Blastococcus saxobsidens DD2: one gene and its partner. The protein of the gene in region 1 binds, or shares a complex with, the protein of each later gene. Links are inferred from orthologs where the notes say so. Each region holds a gene or a part of one and is shown in the gene's direction. Other genes may lie near its edges.

The links.
Region 2: the proteins of pcrA (region 1) and uvrB are in contact, whole or in part, in a crystal structure (PDB 7EGT), measured with the Thermus thermophilus proteins. The link is inferred for Blastococcus saxobsidens DD2 from one-to-one orthologs. Residues at the interface, in WP_096412145.1 of Thermus thermophilus: His654, Arg656, Phe657, Gln666, Asp668, Glu669, Lys680, Arg681, Leu682, Ser683, Lys685, Tyr686, Ala687; in WP_096411307.1 of Thermus thermophilus: Glu23, Leu25, Arg26, Asp27, Gly28, Glu29, Arg30, Phe31, Arg55, Glu326, Asp327, Phe328, Glu379, Ser382, Gln383, His398, Gly400, Arg401.

The regions. Positions count from the first base shown.
Region 1 is NC_016943.1:4,094,960-4,099,027, reverse strand. The notes cover bases 601-3,645. They hold pcrA (DNA helicase PcrA), read left to right. Parts: upstream 601-990; coding sequence 991-3,300; downstream 3,301-3,645. Other genes in these bases: BLASA_RS19315 (M23 family metallopeptidase), read right to left, coding at 3,550-3,645; BLASA_RS19325 (chorismate mutase), read right to left, coding at 601-637. Outside these bases: BLASA_RS19330 (hypothetical protein), read left to right, coding at 37-330; more of BLASA_RS19325, read right to left, coding at 344-600; more of BLASA_RS19315, read right to left, coding at 3,646-4,068. UniProt on the Escherichia coli protein: A helicase with DNA-dependent ATPase activity. Unwinds DNA duplexes with 3'-5' polarity. Translocates on single-stranded DNA with 3'-5' polarity. Initiates unwinding more efficiently from a nicked substrate than double-stranded DNA.
Region 2 is NC_016943.1:3,126,249-3,130,230, reverse strand. The notes cover bases 247-3,205. They hold uvrB (excinuclease ABC subunit UvrB), read left to right. Parts: upstream 247-648; coding sequence 649-2,763; downstream 2,764-3,205. Other genes in these bases: BLASA_RS14820 (hypothetical protein), read left to right, coding at 2,780-3,205. In the rest of the region: glycogen debranching protein GlgX, read right to left, coding at 1-151; more of BLASA_RS14820, read left to right, coding at 3,206-3,457; BLASA_RS14815 (TerC family protein), read left to right, coding at 3,968-3,982. UniProt on the Escherichia coli protein: The UvrABC repair system catalyzes the recognition and processing of DNA lesions. A damage recognition complex composed of 2 UvrA and 2 UvrB subunits scans DNA for abnormalities.

The DNA.
Region 1 (4,068 bases):
TGCGGCGGCACGACCGTGGTCGCGCAGACTCGCGTGGTGCCCGAGTACACCCTTTCCGTCGCGCTCCGCTCCTCGGCTCCGCTGGACGACGCCGCGATCGACGCCCTCCGCACGGTGCTCCGGCCCGACGACCCGGAGCTGCGCCTGTGGCGCGAGCCGGACCGGGCAGTGCTGCGGGTGACCACCGAGTGCGCGGCGGCCGACCTCGACGCGGCGCTGGACCTCGGCAAGGACCTGGCGGACGAGGCTCACGAGGCCTGCCCGGGCCGGGTGTTCGAGGTGGCCGCGATGGGCGACGACGACTCCCAGGTCTGGCGCAGCGGCCCCTGAGCGAGGTCCTGCTTCAGAGCCGGCCGCGCCCCTGGCGCAGCAGCATCATCCCCAGCGCCGCGCCGTCGGGGCCGAGCTCGGCGCGGAAGCGGGACAGCACCTGCTGCTCCCGGGCGAGCGAGAGGCGGGTGCCGCCGGAGGCGGAGCGCAGGGCGCCGATCTCCTGGGAGATCTCCAGGCGGCGGCGCACGAGTTCGATGATCTCGGCGTCGCAGGCGTCGATCGCGCCGCGCAGTTCGCCGATCCGCTCGGCGGGGTCCTGCGGCGCCGTCGGGCCGGCGGCAGGGGGGACGGTGAGGGTGCTCATCAGGGTGTCCTCGGCAAGTCGTGGACCCGAGACCCCAGAAACGAGAAACGCCCCGGGCTTCTCGGGCCCGGGGCGTCTGTTGCGGCGTGTGCTCAGCCGGCGGTGACGGACACCGGATCCCGGTGACCGTAGTAAAAACTGACCGTGGCGGGCACGGAACGGAGTCTGCCACACCGCGGTCGGGGCGCGCCACGGCCGCGGCGGTGGGACGGGTGGTGCACGCGGTTCCGCGCCCGCCGGGACCGTCACCCGTCCGGCTTACAGTGATGCGGTGAACGCGCCGAAGGCTTCCGGTTCCCCTGCGGAGCAGTGTTGAGTGCGCCGAAGGCTTCCGGTCCCCCTGCGGAGCAGTGTTGAGCAGCCTCCAGCAGTCCCTCCCCGGCACCGCCGCCCTGCCGCGCTCCGCACCCGGCTCGCTGGGGCGGGAGCTGGACCGGATGCTGGCCGGCCTCAACGGCCCCCAGCGGGACGCCGTCGTCCACGAGGGCAGCCCGCTGCTGATCGTCGCCGGCGCCGGATCCGGGAAGACCCGGGTGCTCACGCACCGGATCGCCTACCTGCTGGGCGCCCGCGGGGTGCAGCCGGGGGAGATCCTGGCGATCACCTTCACCAACAAGGCCGCCGGCGAGATGAAGGAGCGCGTCGCCGCTCTGGTCGGGCCGCGGGCGCGATCGATGTGGGTGTCGACGTTCCACTCGATGTGCGTGCGCATCCTGCGCGCCGAGGCGGCCAAGCTGGGCATGAAGTCGTCGTTCACCATCTACGACCAGGGCGACTCGATCCGGCTGATGACGATGGTCGCCCGCGACCTGGACCTGCACGCCAAGCGCTTCCCGGGGCGCAGCCTCGCCAACCAGGTGTCGAACCTGAAGAACGAGCTGGTCGACGAGGACGCGTTCTCGCCGCAGACCCCGCCGGAGCGGGTGCTCAAGGACGCGTACACGCTCTACCAGCGGCGGTTGCGCGAGGCGCACGCCATGGACTTCGACGACCTGATCATGACGACGGTCCACCTCCTGCAGGCGTTCCCCGACGTCGCGGAGCACTACCGCCGCCGGTTCCGCCACGTGCTCGTCGACGAATACCAGGACACGAACCACGCCCAATACATGCTGGTCCGGGAACTCACCGGCACCGGCGAGGGCCCGGTGCCGCAGGCCGAGCTGTGCGTCGTCGGTGACGCCGACCAGTCGATCTACGCCTTCCGCGGCGCGACGATCCGCAACATCGACGAGTTCGAGCGCGACTACCCGCAGGCCACGACGATCCTGCTGGAGCAGAACTACCGCTCCACCCAGCGGATCCTCAAGGCGGCCAACCAGGTCATCTCCAAGAACACCGGCCGCCGTCCCAAGAACCTGTGGACGGACTCGGGCGACGGCGAGCTGATCGAGGGCTACGTCGCCGACAACGAGCACGACGAGGCCGCCTGGGTCGCCGAGCAGATCGATGCCCTGGTCGACGAGGGCACGGCCAGGCCTGCCGACATCGCGGTCTTCTACCGCACGAACAACGCCTCGCGGGTGTTCGAAGAGGTCTTCATCCGCGTCGGCATGCCCTACAAGGTCGTCGGCGGGGTGCGGTTCTACGAGCGCAAGGAGGTCCGCGACGCGCTGGCCTACCTGAAGCTGGTGGCCAACCCGGCCGACGTGGTGAGCCTGCGCCGGATCATCAACGTGCCCAAGCGGGGTATCGGCGACAAGGCCGAGTCGTGCATCGAGTCCTTCGCCGACCGGGAGCGGATCGCGTTCGGCACGGCGCTGCGGCGGTGTGCCGAGGTGCCCGACCTCGCGACGCGCTCCCTGAAGGCCTTGCAGGAGTTCGTCTCGCTGCTCGAGGAGTTCGAGCAGCTGGTCGAGACCGGCTCGGGTCCGGCCGCGCTCCTGGAGAGCATCCTCGACCGCACCGGCTACCTGGCCGAGCTGCAGGCCAGCACCGATCCGCAGGACGAGGGGCGGGTCGACAACCTCAACGAGCTCATCTCGGTGGCCGCCGAGTTCGAGGCCGCGAGCCCGGGGGGCACGGTCACCGACTTCCTGGAGCAGGTCTCCCTGGTGGCCGACGCCGACCAGATCCCAGGTCCCGGGGGACCCGGGGAGGACACAGCCGGCGTGGTGACGCTGATGACCCTGCACACCGCCAAGGGGCTGGAGTTCCCGGTCGTGTTCGTGACCGGTATGGAGGACGGCGTCTTCCCGCACCTGCGCGCGCTCGGCGACCCGCGGGAGCTGGAGGAGGAGCGCCGGCTGGCCTACGTGGGGATCACCCGGGCGCGGCAGCGGCTGTTCATCTCGCGGGCGACGGTGCGAACCAGCTGGGGGCAGCCGGCCTACAACCCGCCGTCGCGGTTCCTCGACGAGCTCCCGGCCGAGACCGTGCACTGGGCCCGCACCGACCCGGCCCCGGCGCCGTCGACCGGTTACCGGTCGGCGCAGACGCGGGTGGCGGCCACCGGGCTCTCCACGGGCGGTCTGCGCGGCGGGGCCGGCAACCGGCAGGTGATCTCCGTGGAGGTCGGCGACCGGGTGAGCCACGACGCCTTCGGGCTGGGCACGGTGGTCGAGGTGACCGGCGTGGGCGACAAGGCCCAGGCCACGGTCGACTTCGGCTCCGGCGGCACCAAGCGCCTCGTCCTCCGGTACGCCCCGCTCGTCAAACTCTGACCTGAGGAGCGGGGCCCGGAGGGTCCCCGACGAAGGTCAGGAAGCCGCGGCAAGCAAGCGGGGAACGGTGTGGAGTCGCGGATCGCGAGGCGAGCCGCCTGCGAGGTGCCGCCGAGGAGCGGGGCCCGGAGGGCTCCCGACGAGCGTGGCAGAAACGGCTCAACGCATGTCGGGACGGCACCTGGAAGCGGTGTCGGCCGGAGGCCGACGAAAGGTATGGCCGCGGTCGATCGGGCGGAGCCCGATCAATTAGATGGATACCCCGCGCTCCGCGAGGTACTTCGCCGGGTCCGTGGGGCGCCCGTCCATGCCGCCGCGGTGGATCTCGTAGTGCAGGTGCGGACCGGTGGACTGGCCCTCGTTGCCGACCTTGGCGATCTGGTCGCCGGCGGTGACGAGATCGCCCTCGGAGACGCTGTAGTAGCGCATGTGCCCGTAGATGTGCACGTTGCCGTCGGGGTCCTGGATGTAGACGGCGTTGCCGTAGCCCGACGCCCGGCCGGCCCGCACGACGACGCCGTCGGTGGCCGCGCGGATGGGCGTGCCCAGCGGGGCGGCGATGTCGAGGCCGTAGTGCATCGTGCCCCAGCGCCGGCAGAAACAGGTGGTGAGCGTGCCCTCGGTGGGGAGCACGGTCTTGGGCTGGCGGGCGGCGCGCGAGGCGGCGAGTTCGCTCAGGCGGGCCTGGGCCTCGGCCTCGGTGATGCCCCGTCGCGCGCCGGCGTCCTCGAGCCCGCCGGCGAAGCTCACCTCGGTGCTGACGCCCAG
Region 2 (3,982 bases), 970 kb from region 1 along the record:
CCGGCAGGCGGATGCGCTCCTCGTTGCCCTCGTCGTCGAACAGGCACAGCTCGACCTTCTCGGCCACCTCGCTGAAGATCGCGAAGTTGGTCCCGGTGCCGTCGTACGTGGCGCCGAGGGGATAGGCACTGCCGGGCCATACCTGGGTCATCGTGGGGAGTTCCTCCTGCGCGGGGCGCCCCGAGGGCTACGGGGCGGTGACGCGGGCGCGCGTGCTGCTGCGACCGGGTCGGGACGGACGTCAGTCTCCCGTTGCCCGCGTCCGCCCGCTGCCACACCTCCACGGCCTGTGAGACGGCCCGCCCGGCGGCCGGGGACCCCGGAGCCGACGACGCCCCCGCGGCGGGCCGCAGGGGGCGTCGTGCGCAGGTCCGGCCGGGATGTTCCCGGGTGCCCGGACGCCCGGGGGCGACGCGGGAGCCGGCGTCCCGGTGGGAGGACCGGGACGCCGGTGCGCCGGGGGCCGACCTCGCCCGGGATCCCGGGTGGCGCTGGTCCTCGGCGGAACCGCTCCTGCGACCAGGCACGCTAGGGGTGCCCGGCGGAGGAGACAAGTATCCGCCCTGCCGCTCCCGCGCCGACCGCCCCATCGGTCGCGGGGAACGCTCGCGACGCGTTCTGTCACACCGCCGACGTACCGTCGTCGTCGTGCGCACGACCACCGATCTCCGGCCCACCCAGGGGCACTTCCGCGTCGTCAGCGAGTTCCAGCCCGCCGGCGACCAGCCGGCGGCGATCAAGGCCCTCGCCGAGCGGGTCGACGCCGGTGAGCAGGACGTCGTCCTGCTCGGCGCCACCGGCACCGGGAAGTCGGCGACGACGGCCTGGCTGATCGAGCAGGTGCAGCGTCCGACGCTGGTGATGGCGCCGAACAAGACCCTCGCCGCCCAGCTGGCCAACGAGTTCCGCGAGCTGCTGCCCGATGCGGCGGTCGAGTACTTCGTCTCGTACTACGACTACTACCAGCCCGAGGCGTACGTCCCGCAGACCGACACCTACATCGAGAAGGACTCCTCGGTCAACGAGGAGGTCGAGCGGCTGCGGCACTCGGCCACGAACAGCCTGCTCACCCGCCGCGACGTGGTGGTGGTGTCCACCGTCTCCTGCATCTACGGCCTGGGCACGCCGGAGGAGTACGTCGAGCGGGCGCTGCGGATCTCGGTGGGGGAGGACCGCGACCGCGACGAGCTGCTGCGCACCCTGGTCACCGAGCAGTACACGCGCAACGACCTGTCGTTCACCCGGGGCACCTTCCGGGTGCGCGGCGACACCATCGAGGTCTTCCCGGTCTACGAGGAGCTCGCCGTCCGGATCGAGATGTTCGGCGACGAGGTGGAGCGGCTCTACTACCTGCACCCGCTGACGGGGGAGGTCGTCCGGGAGGTCGAGGAGCTGTTCGTGTTCCCGGCCAGCCACTACGTCGCCGGGCCCGACCGCATGGAGCGGGCGATCCGTGGCATCGAGGCCGAGCTGGAGCAGCGGCTGGCCGAGCTGGACAGGCAGGGCAAACTGCTGGAGGCCCAGCGGCTGCGCATGCGCACCACCTATGACATCGAGATGATGCGCCAGGTCGGCTTCTGCTCCGGCATCGAGAACTACTCGCGGCACATCGACGGCCGTGCACCCGGCAGCGCCGGCGCATGTCTCATCGACTACTTCCCCGACGACTTCCTCCTCGTCATCGACGAGTCGCACGTGACCGTGCCGCAGATCGGCGGCATGTACGAGGGCGACATGAGCCGCAAGCGGACGCTGGTCGAGCACGGCTTCCGGCTGCCCTCGGCGATGGACAACCGCCCGCTGCGCTGGGAGGAGTTCACCGACCGGATCAAGCAGACGGTCTACCTGTCCGCCACGCCCGGGGACTACGAGCTGGGCCGTACCGGCGGGGAGGTCGTCGAACAGGTCATCCGGCCCACCGGACTGATCGACCCGGAGGTGGTCGTCAAGCCGACCAAGGGCCAGATCGACGACCTGGTGCACGAGATCCGGCTGCGCACCGAGAAGGACGAGCGGGTCCTGGTCACCACGCTCACCAAGAAGATGGCCGAGGACCTCACCGACTACCTGCTCGAGCTCGGCATCAAGGTGCGCTACCTGCACTCGGAGGTGGACACGCTGCGCCGGGTGGAGCTGCTGCGGGAGCTGCGGCAGGGCGAGTACGACGTGCTCGTCGGCATCAACCTGCTGCGCGAGGGGCTGGACCTCCCGGAGGTCTCCCTGGTGGCCATCCTCGACGCCGACAAGGAGGGCTTCCTCCGGTCGGGCAAATCGCTGATCCAGACCATCGGCCGGGCCGCGCGGAACGTGTCCGGCCAGGTGCACATGTACGCCGACAAGATCACCCCGTCGATGGCGCAGGCGATCGAGGAGACGAATCGGCGGCGCGAGAAGCAGATGGCCTACAACAAGGAGCGCGGCGTCGACCCGCAGCCGCTGCGGAAGAAGATCGTGGACATCCTGGAAGGCATCTACCGCGAGGCGGAGGACTCGGAGTCCACCGAGCTGATCGGCGGCTCCGGCCGGCAGCAGTCCCGCGGCAAGGCGCCGGTGCCGGGCCTGTCGTCGAAGAGCAGGGCCAAGGCCGGGGCGATCGACGTGCAGGGCCTCCCGCGGGCCGAGCTGGCCGACATGATCACGACCATGAACGAGCAGATGCTCGCCGCCGCCCGCGAGCTGCAGTTCGAGGTGGCCGCCCGGCTCCGCGACGAGCTCACCGAACTGAAGAAGGAGCTCCGCCAGTTCGACGCCGCCCACGCCTGAGACGGGGCCCCTGTCCGTGACGGCGCCCCGTCCGCCCAGCCCTCCCACCGACGCCGCGGGCCACGGCGGCCGGTGGCTGGTGTCGGCCATCACCTCGGTCGACTCCACGACCGTCGCGCTCCGGGTCGGCGAGCAGGCATGGGAGCGCACCACCGGGGTGGTGCACGGGGAGGTGGACCCGCGGGAGCGCATCGCCGGCCTCGCCGCGCTGCCCACGGACGCGCAGGGGCGCTACTGCTACGAGGCCCAGTTCGAGCTGATCACGCCCCGGGACGCCCACCGGCGGGACGTCGTCCTCGTCGAGGTCGAGAACCGTGGCCGCCCGGTGGTGCTGCTCAGCCTCGAGCAGTTCTCCCTCGGGTCCGCAGACAGCACCCCGACCGGCGCTCGCTACCCGGACGGCCTCGGCCTGGGGTTCCTCGCCGAGCACGGGCTCTGCTACGCCCGGGTGCAGTGCGAGACAGGTGTCGCCGCCGGCGTACCGGTCACCGCGCAGGGGGTCGGCCAGGTCGTCGTCCGCGACTTCGGGCGGATGCTCGCGCGCTCGGGGCCACCCGCCGACGGAGCGGCGCCCCTGCCCCGCTTCCGTTCCGCCATCCTCGCGGGCGTCAGCCAGAGTGCGTGGTTCGTCGACACGCTGGTGGCCGAAGGGTTCAACGTCGACCCCGCTCCGGGCGCGGGGTCTACGACGTGACCGTCGCGGTGTCCGGCGTCGGCAACTGGCTGGCCCTGAACCAGCTCGCCGGCGACGCGGTGCAGCGGCCGTACGTCGGTGTAGGTCGTACCGGAGGACGTCGCGATCCCCCTCCGCCTGTGCCGTGACGTTCGCCCGCAGCCGGTAGTACGCCGTTCACCGCCGACGAACTCCGGCAGCGCTACGGGAGCGTGGCGCGCTACTTCGCGCGTTACGCCACCGTGCTCGACGAGCAGATCGACGCCGGCTACCTCTGCGCGGCGGAGCGGGCGCGGATGCTCGCCACCGCACGCGCCGCCTTCCTCCGCGCCGGCGGGAACTTCCCCGGCGGATGAGGCGTTCGGCCGGGTGGATGTGCTCACCGAGCGCATCCGATCTGGAGGGGAGTACCCCCACGCGGCAGGTCGTCACTACGGGATCGTCCGATCCCCGGCCCGCCGGCCGTCACCCTCGGGTAGGCGGTGGGAGAGACCTTCGGTACTGACAGCAGCCAGTCACCGGAGGGTTTTCTTGGACGTCCCGTTC